DNA from 2 places in the Mesorhizobium sp. M0563 genome. Region 1 is predicted to be linked to the other one. Evidence: riboswitches for the same ligand, from Rfam matches in the RefSeq annotation. Region 1 holds a riboswitch; the other holds the start of a gene.
What was found. Region 1 has a riboswitch for thiamine pyrophosphate ahead of thiC (phosphomethylpyrimidine synthase ThiC). Riboswitches for the same ligand answer to the same signal wherever they lie in the genome.
Positions count from the first base shown of each region.

Region 1 (7,185 bases):
GTTCGAATGATGCTTTTCCGTGGCTTTGCTCGCAAGTTTTCGTCAGCCAGCGCAGGGCCTCCTCTTACGCTCGCTGGTCGTCAAGGCCCAGCGGCCACTAGCTGACAGTCCCCCCGCAGCCAAGCCGCTGGGCCCTCGACGTGGGGAACGAGCATTGGAGACGATGTCGCGCTTTCCGTTACAGCCCGAAGGCGGGTGACAGATGACCGTGTCAGCCTCTCCACCCGAGCTACGATTTCACGCATTCGATCAGGCACAGCTCTCTCGGGCTAGCGCGCCAAGCAGGAGTTAGCTCCCGAATGAGCAGGTGCCACCCAGTTCAACTTCGGCCCTTGCGCGCGCAAAGTATTGGGCGAGATCGATCGGCAGTCCGGTCGGCAAATTGGGGCAGCGATGGCGAGAATGAATGCCAGGAACTTCCCTTCGGTGCCGCTTCGTCGATCTGTTTGCCGAGAAGACGCGCGCGCTGCGTGCCGTCCCCCATACCGCAGAGAACTCACTTCAGGTCACACACACACACACACACGACGCCACCGAGATCCTGCATCAGTTTTCTACTCCGACGCCGCCACGTCACCAAGATCAGTCGCGAGCGTGATCGCGGCTATCAAATCGGGATCGCGCGCCGGAGCGCTCTATGAGTGAGCCCCGAACGGCGCGGTTCTCCTCGAGCAATCCGGCTCGACGTAAGGCGGGCCATCCGTGCCGGCCTCGTGACTAAGAGACGGGCGAATGGCGGTTCCTGGACTCACCTTTTTGTCATGAAGTCGCTTCCTTGAGCCGGTGGCGGAGTTCTTGCTTGATGACTCCAGCACCGTTTAGAATCGGTTTTCGGAAAATTTGTCTTGTGGCATCAATTTTCATGGAATAGGATCATTTTTCACAGGTGTTGGCCCAGCTGAACCAAAATTCGATGAAAGGATTCGCTTTTCATGCCTCCGGTGCAAGAGCACCAATTTTCAGGTCCTGTTACCGTTTTTCAGGAAATCCGCCTTCCTGAAACGGCGACCCCGGCCGGGTACAGCGCCCTGGTCGGAGCCTACAGGCTCGCCGTGCCCTTGCCCCGTAGGTTGTTCGCCACGGGCGAGCATCATCGCATTACCGAACGGGATGGCTGGCGGATCATGACCCCCCGCCACGCCCCAAATCCTACCCTCGAAGGCCACCTGACCTTTGCGCTCAAGTACGAGGGACTGGACCTTGCCGTCCTCAAGCGGCTGTTCCAAGTGACCGGTCCCGCGCCGATCGAGGCGCTGGTCCGTGAAAGCCCGACCGGCAGTTATGCCCGCCGCATCTGGTTTTTATATGAATGGCTGAGGGGCGCCCGTATCGATCTGCCGGACGCGGCGGCCGGACGATACATTCCGGTTGTCGATCCCGAGCTGCAGTGGCCCGGACCCGACAAGACCGCTTCGCGCTACCGCGTAAGGGACAATCTCCCCGGCACGCGTGAGTTCTGCCCTCTGGTGTTCCGCACCAAGATTCTCGAAAAATTCATCGGCCTTGAACTACCGCGGCGCGCGGAGGCAATCGTAGCGGACGTGCCGCGCGACCTTCTTGCTCGGACCGCCGCCTTTCTTTTGCTCAAAGACTCGCGATCAAGCTATGCGATCGAGGGCGAGCGCCCGCCGCAAGATCGCATCCAGCGCTGGGGCCGCGCCATCGGCGAAGCCGGCCGCTGGCCGATCGATCGCGATGAGCTGCTGCGTCTGCAAAGAATTGTACTTGGCGACGCCCGTTTCGCAAGACTTGGCTTCCGAAAAGAAGGAGGTTTCGTCGGTGAGCATGACCGAGACAACGGCACGCCCTTGCCCGATCACATCAGCGCTCGGCCCGAGGACCTGCCGCGGCTAATCGATGGAATGGCGGCGTTCGATCAGGGCCCCGCGCAAAACCTTGATGCAGTCGTAGCCGCCGCAATCCTCGCCTTCGGCTTTGTCTACATTCACCCGTTCGAGGACGGAAACGGCCGCATTCACCGCTACCTAATCCACCACGTCCTTGCCATGCGCGGCTTCAATCCGCCGGGAGTGGTCTTTCCCGTCTCGGCCGCGATCCTGGACCAGATCAACGAGTACAGGGGCGTGCTCGAGAGCTATTCGCAGCGCCTTCTGCCATTGGTGGAATGGGAACCGACGCCGCAATTCAACGTCCGGGTGCTGAATGACACCGGTGATTTCTACCGGTTCTTCGATGCAACCCCGCACGCCGAATTCCTCTATGCCTGCGTTCAGCGGACGATCGAACGGGACCTTCCCGAGGAAACCGCATTTCTGCAGCGCTACGATCAGTTCCGGCAGCAGGTGGACGCCTTTATTGACATGCCCGAGCGGTTGACCGATCTGCTCTTCCGTTTTCTTCACCAGAATGATGGACATCTATCGAACCGCGCGCGCGAAAAGGAATTCGCCACGCTGACCAGTGACGAGGCAGGAAGAATCGAGGCGATCTACGCGCAAACCTTTGGTGCCCATTGAAGGTGTGATCATCAGGATCGATTTTTAGTCCGACGGTTTGTAATTCCCTTGTCCCTGCCTTCATCTCCGAGGCTTGACTTGTCGCCGAGACATGCACGATTTTTTCCGCACGGTCTGACCGGCCGCCGATCAGCCGCGGCCAGAACGCGCTTGACAAACCGGAGCCGTCCCGTCCAACCTCACGCATTCACCAGGGGAGTCCCGGCAAGGGGCTGAGATACTGCTGGCATTCGCGGCGCAGTGACCCGTTGAACCTGATCCAGTTCATACTGGCGTAGGGACGGTGCAAGCGCTTGCGGGAGTTTACGCCCGAGGTCCTGTTTCGGCAGGTCGACAGAAGCGTCTTTTCATCCTCCCGGCACAGAACTGGGTCTCCAATGCAACGAGCAAAGGAGCCTCAAGATGAATGCCCTCACCCCCGCCGTCTCGACGGGACCGCTGCCCGCCTCACGAAAAATCCACAAGCCCGGTGCCATCCACCCGCAGATCAGGGTGCCGATGCGCGAAATCTCCGTCCATCCGACGGCCGGCGAACCGCCCGTCACCGTCTACGATCCGTCCGGCCCCTATACAGACCCGACTGTCGAAACCAGCATCGAAAATGGCCTTGCACGGCTTCGCCACGAATGGATTACGGCGCGCGGCGATGTCGAGGCCTATGACGGCCGCCATGTCCGGCCGGAGGACAACGGATTCGCGACGGGCGAACGCCTGACGCCGGAATTTCCCATTCGCCATCAACCGCTCAGAGCCAAAGCAGGCAAGGCGGTGACGCAGCTTGCCTATGCGCGCGCCGGCATCATCACACCCGAAATGGAGTTCGCCGCCATCCGCGAGAACCTTGGTCGCGAGATCCTGCACGGCAAGCTTGAGCGCGACGGCGAGGCTTTCGGCGCGACACTGCCCGATTTCGTCACGCCGGATTTCGTGCGTGATGAGGTGGCGCGCGGACGCGCAATCATTCCCGCCAACATCAACCATCCCGAGAGCGAGCCGATGATCATCGGTCGCAATTTCCTGGTCAAGATCAACGCCAACATCGGCAACTCCGCCGTCACATCGTCGATGGCTGAAGAGGTCGAAAAAATGGTGTGGGCGATCCGCTGGGGCGCAGACACGGTGATGGACCTGTCGACCGGTCGCAACATCCACAACATCCGCGACTGGATCGTCCGCAACGCGCCGGTTCCGATCGGCACGGTGCCGCTCTATCAGGCGCTCGAAAAGGTCGGCGGCATCGCCGAGGACCTGACCTGGGAGGTCTACCGCGACATGCTGATCGAACAGGCCGAACAGGGCGTCGACTATTTCACCATCCATGCGGGCGTGCGGCTGCACTACATCCCGCTGACCGTTGACCGGGTCACTGGCATCGTCTCGCGCGGTGGCTCGATCATGGCCAAATGGTGCCTGCATCATCACCGGGAAAGCTTCCTCTACGAACATTTCGCCGAGATCTGCGACATTTGCCGCGCCTATGACGTGTCCTTTTCGCTGGGCGACGGCCTTCGTCCTGGCTCGATCGCCGACGCCAATGACGCAGCACAATTCGCCGAGCTGGAGACGCTCGGCGAGCTGACACAGATCGCCTGGGCGAAGGATTGCCAGGTAATGATCGAAGGCCCCGGCCACGTGCCGATGCACAAGGTCAAGGAGAACATGGACAAGCAGCTCGCCGTCTGCGGCGAGGCGCCGTTCTATACGCTTGGGCCGCTGACGACCGACATCGCGCCGGGCTACGACCACATCACCTCCGGCATCGGCGCGGCGATGATCGGTTGGTTCGGCACCGCCATGCTCTGCTACGTCACGCCCAAGGAGCATCTCGGCCTTCCCGATCGCAACGACGTCAAGATCGGCGTGATCACCTACAAGATAGCCGCCCATGCCGCCGACCTGGCAAAAGGTCATCCGGCGGCGAAAGTCAGGGATGATGCCCTTTCCCGCGCGCGCTTCGAATTCCGCTGGAAGGACCAGTTCAACCTGTCGCTCGATCCCGAAACCGCGCGGTCCTTCCACGATCAGACCTTGCCCAAGGAGGCGCACAAGCTGGCGCATTTCTGCTCGATGTGCGGGCCGAAATTCTGCTCGATGCGAATTTCCCACGACATCCGCACCGAAGCGCAGAAGGAGGGCATGGCGGCGATGGTGGCGAAATACCGCGAGGGCGGCGATCTCTACCTGCCGGCGGACGAGACCGGCGCACCGCTCATACCTCAGCCACGTGAGCCATCATGAAGGTGCTGGTCAAAGGGGCCGGCGTTGCCGGCCTCACCGCCGCCTTCGAGCTCGCCGCACGCGGCGCGGCGGTTTCCGTTGCCGAGACAAGGCCTGGCCTTGGGGGCAATGCGTCGTGGTTCGCCGGCGGCATGTTGGCGCCATGGTGCGAGCGCGAAAGCGCCGAGCAGCCGGTGCTGGATCTCGGGCGCGGTGCCGCCGACTGGTGGGATGCCGCAACCCCCGGCCAGGTGACGCGGGCCGGAACGCTGGTCGTGGCCGCGCCGCGCGATGCGGGCGAGATCGACCGCTTCGCCAGCCGCACCTCGGGCCATCGGCGTGTCGATGAAGACGAAATTGCGCTCCTGGAGCCCGACCTCGCCGGCCGCTTCCGGCGCGGATTGCTCTTCTCCGACGAGGCGCATCTCGACCCGCGTCAGGCGATGGCAGCGCTTCATGACAAGCTCGCAGCCATGGGTGTCGAGTTTCACTTCGGCACCGAGGTCTGGCATGTTTTTGGTTTCGATCATCAGATCGACTGCACGGGAATGGCAGCCATCGATGACCGGCTACGTGGCGTTCGCGGCGAAATGCTGATCCTGCGCACGCCCGACATCTCGCTGTCGCGCCCGGTCCGGCTGCTTCATCCGCGCTTTCCGCTCTATGTGGTGCCGCGCACCGGCCAGTGTTTCATGGTCGGTGCGACCATGATCGAGAGCGGGTCCGCCGAGCCGGCCACGGTGCGTTCGATGATGGAGCTTCTGGGTGCCGCCTATGCCCTCCATCCGGCATTCGGCGAGGCCGGGATCGTTGAAACCGGTGTCGGCGTCCGTCCTGCTTTTCCCGACAATCTGCCGCGTGTCGAGGCACATGGAAGCACCGTCGCAGTCAACGGGCTTTATCGCCATGGCTTTCTTCTCGCCCCTGCCATGGCGCGCCAGGCGGCCGACCTGGTCTTCCATCAAGACGGAACGAAGGAGCTTGCTCATGAAACTGACGGTCAACGGCAAAGTGCATGAGGTTGCAGCCACCACGCTGGCCGAGCTGCTTGCGGCGCTCGACTATGAAGGCGATTGGCTGGCAACGGCCGTCAACAGCGAACTCGTGCACAAAGCCAACCGGGCGGAATTCCGGTTGAGCGACGGCGACCGGATCGAAATCCTCTCACCGATGCAGGGAGGCTAGGCCATGTTCGATCTTCTCGGAACGTCGCTTGCCTCCCGCCTGCTTCTCGGCACCGCTCAATATCCATCGCCGGCCATCCTTGCCGAGGCCGTCAAGGCGTCGGGCGCTTCGGCGGTAACCGTCTCGTTACGCCGTGAGATGGCAGGCGGCAGGGCCGGCGAACAATTCTGGTCGTTGATCCGCTCGCTCGGCGTCAGAATCCTGCCCAACACTGCCGGCTGCCACTCCGTCAAGGAAGCGGTCACGACCGCGAAGATGGCGCGCGAAGTTTTCGGCACCAACTGGATCAAGCTCGAAGTGATCGGCAACCACGACACGCTGCAGCCGGACGTGTTCGGGCTGGTCGAGGCCGCCCGCATCCTGTGCGAGGACGGTTTTGATGTATTCCCCTATACCACCGACGATCTTGTCGTCGCCGAGCGACTGCTGGAGGCGGGCTGCCAGGTTCTGATGCCGTGGTGTGCACCGATCGGTTCCGCCCTCGGGCCGATCAACATTCCGGCGCTGCGCTCGATGCGCGCACATTTCCCAGGCGTTCCGCTGATCGTGGATGCGGGGCTCGGACGGCCGTCGCACGCGGCAACCGTCATGGAGCTCGGCTTTGACGCCGTACTCCTGAACACCGCAGTCGCCAAGGCGGCCGATCCGGTCGGCATGGCGCGTGCGTTCGGCAAGGCGGTCGAGGCCGGTCGTGAAGCTTTCAACTCGGGAATGCTCGAACCGCAGGACGTCGCCGTGCCGTCGACGCCGACAATTGGCAGGGCAGTTTTTTCATGAAGCTCGACCCCTTCTACCTGATCGTCGACAGCGCCGCCTGGATCGAACGGCTGGTGCCGCTTGGCGTCAAGCTGGTTCAGTTGCGCATCAAGGATAGGGACGAGGCCACGTTGCGGACGGAAATCCGCCGCGCGAACGGCGTCTGCGCGGTCCATGGTTGCCAACTGATCGTCAACGACCATTGGCGGCTCGCCATTGAGGAAGGCTGCGACTTCGTCCATCTCGGCCAAGAGGATTTGGCTGCGGCCGACCTGCTGGCGATTAAGTACCCCGGATTGAAGCTTGGGCTCAGCACGCACGATCATCTCGAACTGGAAACGGCCATCGCTGCCGAGCCCGACTATATCGCGCTCGGCCCCATCTATCCCACCGTCCTGAAGCAGATGAAATGGGCGCCGCAAGGGCTCGAGCGGATCAGCGAGTGGAAGCATCGGGTGGCGCCGATCCCATTGGTCTCCATCGGCGGCCTCAACCCCGACCGGCTCGACGGTGTCTTCGAGGCTGGTGCGGACAGCGCCGCGGTGGTCAC
Region 1 is NZ_JAMYQV010000005.1:163,366-170,550, reverse strand. Features, by position in the region: gene NKI50_RS09770 (Fic family protein) at 933-2,477, shown strand; TPP riboswitch at 2,660-2,776, shown strand; gene thiC (phosphomethylpyrimidine synthase ThiC) at 2,880-4,715, shown strand; gene thiO (glycine oxidase ThiO) at 4,712-5,713, shown strand; gene thiS (sulfur carrier protein ThiS) at 5,682-5,879, shown strand; gene NKI50_RS09750 (thiazole synthase) at 5,883-6,656, shown strand; gene NKI50_RS09745 (thiamine phosphate synthase) at 6,653-7,185, shown strand, end outside.

Region 2 (7,185 bases), on a different contig from region 1:
AAACCGGCTTCGCCGATCGATTTGATGCCGATGGCGTCGGCCTCCAGCTCCTGATTGCGCGAGAACTGGGCCAGCCTCAGCTTGCCGCGGATCAGCGCCGCCTTGGCCGTCGGGTTGTCGCCGAGCACATCCGAAACGACCTTGGTCGCCAACCCCTCTTCGGCTTCCAGCTGCTGGCGCTGCAGGCCGTGATTGGCCGTAACGTGGCCCATCTCATGCGCAATGACGGCGGCAAGCTCGGCTGAATCGTTGGCCAAGGCCAGCAGGCCCCGGGTGATGTAGAGATAGCCGCCCGGCAGCGCGAAGGCATTGACGTTGGGCGAGTTGAGGATGGTGATGCGGTAGGTCTGGGTCGGGTTGGCCGACACTACGGTCAGTCTGCCGACGATCTTGGCCACCATGCGCTCGAGCTTGGGGTCGGAATATTCTCCGCCATAGGTGGCGAGGATGCGCGGGTGCTGCGCCTTCGCCAGTTGGGCGAGCTTGCCGTTGGCGGCGACATTGTCGACCGTGATCGGCTTGTCTGAGGGCTGAAAGCCTGATTCCTGCACGTCGGGAGGCGTGAACATCTGGCAGCTTGCCAGCGCCACGGCAAGACCGGCCAGCGCCAGAAAGCGCGCCAGCGGTTTCACCCTCCGATTGTCGATGCCGGTCGGCAGATCGGCTTCCTTTCAAGTCCTGGCACGTGACCGCGAAAATCGGGCGCGATTTCCGGAAAGCATCACGCGCAAAATCAAGTGCTACGGCGTCCTTCGTGCGTCCGACAGATACGAGGCAGCAAGGGCAAATCACGGTCTAAGCCGGACCAGCTCCTGGCGGACCTAGCCACACTACCTCGACCATGGCAAGCAAGCGCCGCTTCGCCTTCCGCCGGTTTGACCATAAATTATGTCCGCTTCCGGGCAACATCTCGTGATCCAGCCGCAAACGGACCCGAGCCGATATAGCGTCGGAATGCCTCCGGTCCAGCCCCGACGAAAAAATCGGCCGCAGTGCCCGTCGCGGCAACCGTGCCACCATCCAGGAAAACCATGTTTTGCCCGATACGGCGCGCATCGTCCGGCTGGTGCGTGACGAATAGCACCGTCATGCGCTGCTCCGAATGGACGTCGGCGACCAGGTCGAGCATGTCGTCGCGCAGTGCCGGTCCGAGCGAAGCGAACGGCTCGTCGAGCAACAACACCGGCCGGTCGCGCACCAGGACCCGAGCGAGCGCGACGCGCTGCCGCTCACCGCCGGAGAGTTCGCGCGGCAGCCGGCTTTCCTTGCCGGCAAGGCCGACGCGCTTCAGCGCTGCGGCGATTGCGGCGCGGTCAGCCTCGCTCAGCATGAGCGAAGGCGAGCGGCCGAGCCCGACATTCTGCTCGAGGGACAGATGGGCAAACAGGTTGTTTTCCTGGAACACCATCGATACCGGCCGCGCTGATGGCGGCGCAGTGCTGACGTCGGCGCCGCCGATGAGCACGCGGCCTGACCGCGGCGCTTCGAAACCGGCCACCAGATTGAGCAGCGTCGACTTTCCCGAACCGCTCGGCCCCATGATGGCGGTGATTTCCGACGCCGGGAAATCGACATCGAATATAAGCGGCGTTTCACCATAGCTGAACGAGACATTATCGAGCCGCACGGCCGCGCCTTTTTCGACCGAAATCGACCGTTCCGGGCTGATCGGCATCATGATTTCTCCCTCCTTCCCAGCCAGTCCGCGGTCAGCACAAGCGCCAGGCAGACAAGGCCGAGCAGCAGCGCCAGGCCGGCCGCATCCTCGGTGCGGTAGCTGCCCATGCGCGCCAGCAACAGATAGGGCAATGTCTGCACGGAATCGCTGCCGAACAGCGCAATGACGCCGAGATCACCGAGCGACAGCGCCATGGCGAAGGCGAAGCCGGTGGCGAGCGGCCGCCGCAGCGACGGCCAGTCGACCAGACGCAACCGGTTCCAGCCCGAGATGCCAAGCTGTGCACAGAGCCGTTCGTGGCGTTCGCTCGCCGCGTCATAGGCGGGGCGGATGGCGCGGATGGCGAACGGCATCGCCATCACCGCATTGACCACAACCACCATGACAGGGGCGATCGCAAAGACATCGCTGACGCTGCGCAGGAGCAGGAACCAGCCGGCACCGATGACGATGGGCGGCACCACCAGGACGAACCCCGCACCGGTGTCGGCCAGGTGTTCGAGCAGCGTCCGCCTGCCGGTCCGCCGGGTGAGCGCCAGCGCCCGGCGCGCCATAACCAGCGACAGCGACAACGCCAAGGAGAGCAGCGCCGATAGGAGGGAGAGCACGGCACTGGTCGCCGTCGCTTGCCGCACCGCGCTCTCGCCGGCCAGGCGGCCGAGATCGGCGCCAAGCCCGGCCGACAGCGTAGCCGCCATCGGTCCGGCGACAAACAGCAGTGCCAGCCCGATCACCAGTGCGTTCAGCACGGTCTCGGCCGCACCGGCTGAAAAATACCGGCGCGGGGCTACCGGCAGATTGGCGTCGCCGGTCATATTGGCGCCAAGCCGCGTTAGTGCCAGCACGACGACGAAGGTCAGGGCAATCTGCAACAAGGTCAGCGTCACCGCCCGCGCCGGGTCGAAGTCGAAACGCAGCGCCTGGTATATGGCAACCTCCAGCGTCGTCGCGCGCGGCCCGCCGCCGAGCGTAAGCACGATGGTGAAGGAGGTGATGCACAGCATGAAAACGAGCCCGGCAACGCCCGGCAGGGCCGCACGCAACGCCGGCCATTCGATCAGCCGGAAGGCCGGCGCAGCACCCATGCCAAGCTGGCTCGCCAGCCGCCATTGGTTAGCCGACACCGTCTGCAACGCTTCCAGGAACAGTCGCGTTGCCAGCGGCAGGTTGAAAAAGACGTGGGCGACGAGAATACCCGATAGGCCATAGATGCCGGGCCAGTTCTGGCCGCCAATCGCACCGAGCAAGCCGGCGAAATACCCGGCGCGGCCATAGAGTGCCAAGACACCGAGTGCGGCAACAATGGCCGGCAGCGCCAGCGGCACGGCGAAAAGCTGCAGGACAAAGCCTCGCCCGAAAAACTGTGGATGCCGCGACAGCGCGCGCGCGACGAACAGCGCCGGTGCGACGGAGAGCAGGGTCGACAACAGAGCCTGCCAGAGCGTGAAGCGGGCAACACGGAGGAGATAGGAATCAAAGGCGGAGGCGGCGCCCGACAGGTCGCGCATGGCTTCGACGACGAGCCCGGCGAATGCCCCGCCGATCAGCAGCGCGATGGCGGCGAGCGCGACGATACCGGCAGCGACGCGGGTATCCGATGATGGCGCGCGTTGCACGCTAGACCACCAGATTCGAGATTCTTAGCGAGGATTGCGTTCCTTCGCGCGCCCCTCTGTCCTGCCGGACATCTCCCCCACATGGGGAGAGATTGGCAGGTTCAGCGCTCCGCTCATTCCGGCAATGTCGGAGATTGGCGAAAGCCGGCATGACGGCCAATCTCCCTCCTTGTAGGGGAGATGTCCGGCAGGACAGAGGGGGGCGCCGTAGGGCGATCATCTTTCAATCCGAGCTACTTGCTCATCACCGCCAGCCACTCGTCGACCCAGGCCTTGCGATTTGCGGCGACCTCTTCCGAGCTGAACAGCAAGGTTTTGGTCGGTTTGACGAGCTTGTCGAACGCCGGATTGAGCGGCTTGTCGGTCTTGCCGGCCGGGAACATCCAGTTGGTTTCGGGAATGAGATCCTGGAATTTCGGCCCGGTCATGAAGGCGATGAACTTTTCCGCCAGCGGGTTCTTCGCGCCCTTGGTGGTGATCCCAGCGACCTCGATCTGCAGATATTCGCCTTCCTCGAAGGACGCCGCCTGGTAGCGCGAGGTGTTTTCGGCAACCATGTGGTAGGCTGGCGAAGTGGTATAGGACAGCACCATCGGCGCCTCACCCTTGGTGAACAGGCCGTAGGCCTCGCTCCAGCCCGGCGTCACCGTCAGCACCTTTGCCTTGAGTTTGGCCCAGGCTTCCGGAGCCTTGTCGCCATAGACCGACTTGACCCACAACAGCAGGCCAAGGCCCGGCGTCGAGGTGCGCGGATCCTGGATGACGATCTTGTCGCCGGCATCGCCCTCGACCAATTCCCTGAGGCTCTTCGGCGGGCTCTTCAGTTTTTCGCTATCGTAGACGATAGCGAAATAGCCATAGTCGAACGGCACGAAGATATCGTCGCTCCAGCCACCCGGCACACTGACGTCCGTCACGGCGCCATGCGGCGAAAACAGGCCGGTTGCCTTGGCGTCCGCCGTCAAATTGGTATCGAGGCCAAGCACGATATCGGCCTTGGTCGCGGCCCCTTCCAGCTTCACACGGTTGAGCAGTGCCACGCCGTCGGCGACCGAGACGAATTCGACGACGCAGGTGCACTCGGCCTCGAAGGCCTTCTTCACCGCCGGTCCCGGACCCCAATCGGCGGTGAAGCTTTCATAGGTATAGACGGTCAGCTTATCCTGTGCCGATGCCTGCCCCGGTAGGGCAAGCACGGATGCCGCAAGCAGGATAATCGAGGCAAGAGAGTGGAAAAAACTGCGCATCGGCGCCTCCTTCGTTCGCGTTGAAAGGAATTGAGGCGTCGGGCTGTCCGAAACGTCTAATCCCTCCGCCGGTACAAACCGGATCAGGTTCAGCGGGTTGGCAGTCTTGCCTCTCAGCCGGTCCGCGAAGATCGCGTCCGGCACCCCGTTAGAGCGTATCGACACATAGGCCCGGCCGAAGTGCTGCGCAAGCGGAAGTTTGCCGGGCATCCAAAGCGCGGCGTCCTGTTTCATCTGCCGTTTCATCTTCCGTTTCCGGGGCAGGGCTGGTAAGGGCCACGAGATATGAGCACATTCACCATCCTGCTTGGCGGCGATCTCATCCGCACGCCGCTGCTCGACCGCCAGGTCGAAGGCTCCCGCGTCATCGCTGCCGATGCCGGTATCGGCCATGCCCTTATGCTGGGCCTGATGCCGGAACTCTGGGTCGGCGATTTCGATTCCGTGCCTGCCGATTTGCCGGAGGATCTGGCCGCCGTGCCACGGCAGGTGTTTCCCGCCGAAAAGGACAAGACCGACGGTGAACTCGCTATCGCCGCCGCGCTCGAACGCGGTGCGACCAGCCTTGTGCTCGCAGGCGCCTTCGGCGGCAAACGCACCGACCACATCTTCCTGCATTTGGCGCTCAGCGTCCGGCTGGCGGAAGGCGGAACGGAAGTGCTTTTGACCAGCGGCGCACAGGAAGGCATTCCTTTGCTGCCTGGAAAGACTGGCTTCGATTATGTCGACGGTACGCTGTTTTCGGTGCTCGGCTTTTCGGATCTCGCCGGCCTGACAGTCACCGGCGCCAAATGGCCGCTCGCCCATGTCGAGGTTGCCTTCGGCTCGTCGCTGACCATTTCCAACGAGGTCAAGGGCCGGCTGGAAATCGCGCTGGCCAGCGGCCGCGCGCTGCTGCTCGCGCATCCTTTTCCCCTACCTGAAAGCTGACATGGCGCCGCCGCTTCTCAATCTCGACGGGATAAAGCTGACCTTTGGCGGCGCGCCGCTGCTCGACGGTGCCGCCCTGACGGCGTCAGCTGGCGACAAGATCGCCCTGGTCGGGCGCAACGGCTCTGGCAAGTCGACGCTCCTCAAGATCGCTGCCGGGCTGATCGAACCGCAGGACGGCGAAGTCTTCCGCCAGCCTTCGGCGACGGTGCGCTATTTGCCGCAAATGCCCGACATGGACGGTTTTGCGACCGTTCGCGCCTATGTCGAGGTGGGGCTCGGGCCCGCCGATGATCCCTACCGCGCCACCTATCTGATGGAGCATCTCGGCCTGACCGGCGAGGAACGGCCGAACGACCTCTCCGGGGGCGAGGCGCGGCGCGCGGCACTCGCCCGCGTCATGGCGCCCGAGCCCGACATTCTTCTCCTCGATGAACCGACCAATCATCTTGACCTTTCGGTTATCGAATGGCTGGAGGAGGAGCTTGCCCGCACCTCCTCGGCCCTGGTCGTCATCTCGCATGACCGCCGTTTTCTCGAACGCGTGTCACGCGCCACAATTTGGCTCGACCGCGGCCAGACCCGCCGTCTCGATAAGGGCTTTGCCTATTTCGAGGAATGGCGCGACACGGTGTTGGAGGAGGAAGAGCGCGAGCAGCACAAGCTCGGCCGCCAGATCGTGCGCGAGGAGCACTGGCTGCGCTATGGCGTGACGGCAAGGCGCAAGCGCAACATGCGCCGGCTCGGTGAGTTGCAGACCATGCGCCAGCGCTTTCGCGGTCATCGTGGCGCCGAGGGTGCGGCGACGATGACAGCCAGCGACGCCGCCGAATCCGGCAAGCTGGTGATTGAGGCCAAGAACATCGAGAAGAGCTTTGGCGATCTGACCCTGGTCAAGGGATTCTCGACACGCATCCAGCGCGGCGATCGCGTCGGTCTGGTCGGGCCGAACGGCGCCGGCAAGACGACGCTATTGAAGATGCTGACCGGCGAATTGAAGCCGGACGCAGGCACGGTGCGGCTCGGCACCAACCTGGAGATCGCCACGCTCGACCAGAAGCGCGAGGCCGTCGATCCGCAGGAGACACTGGCGCAGTATCTCACCGACGGACGCGGCGAGAACCTTGTCATCAATGGCGAGCAGCGCCACGTCGTGTCCTACATGAAGGACTTCCTGTTCAAGCCGGAACAGGCGCGCACGCCGGTGCGCGAGCTTTCGGGCGGCGAGCGGGCACGGCTGATCCTCGCCCGCGTTTTGGCGCGGCCGGCAAACCTGCTTGTGCTCGACGAGCCGACCAACGATCTCGACATGGAGACGCTGGAGCTGCTGCAGGAACTGGTCGCCGGCTTTGCCGGCACGGTGATCCTGGTCAGCCACGATCGCGATTTCCTCGACCGCACGATGACCAGCATCATCGCGCCGGATGGCGACGGCCGCTGGATCGAATATGCCGGCGGCTATTCCGATATGCTGGCGCAGCGCGGCGGCACCAGGCTGGACGACCGCAAGGCGCGGCCGAAGGCAGAGACCGGCGAGGCGACGGCGGCAAGCAGGAGCGAAGCGGCCGCTAGCAGGGGCCTGGCCAAGAAACTGTCGTTCAAGCAGAAATTCGCGCTGGAAACCTTACCCAAGAAGATCGAGGCGGTGTCGGCCTCGATCTCGCGGCTGGAGAACAACATCGCCGATCCGGCCTATTATGAGCGCGACCCGGCG
Region 2 is NZ_JAMYQV010000010.1:147,156-154,340, forward strand. Features, by position in the region: gene NKI50_RS15445 (M48 family metalloprotease) at 1-632, opposite strand, end outside; gene thiQ (thiamine ABC transporter ATP-binding protein) at 887-1,678, opposite strand; gene thiP (thiamine/thiamine pyrophosphate ABC transporter permease) at 1,675-3,294, opposite strand; gene thiB (thiamine ABC transporter substrate binding subunit) at 3,528-4,541, opposite strand; TPP riboswitch at 4,585-4,699, opposite strand; gene NKI50_RS15465 (thiamine diphosphokinase) at 4,827-5,471, shown strand; gene NKI50_RS15470 (ABC-F family ATP-binding cassette domain-containing protein) at 5,473-7,185, shown strand, end outside.
Region 2: it holds a riboswitch for thiamine pyrophosphate, as region 1 does, so the genes downstream of both, thiB (thiamine ABC transporter substrate binding subunit) here and thiC (phosphomethylpyrimidine synthase ThiC) in region 1, are expected to answer to the same signal.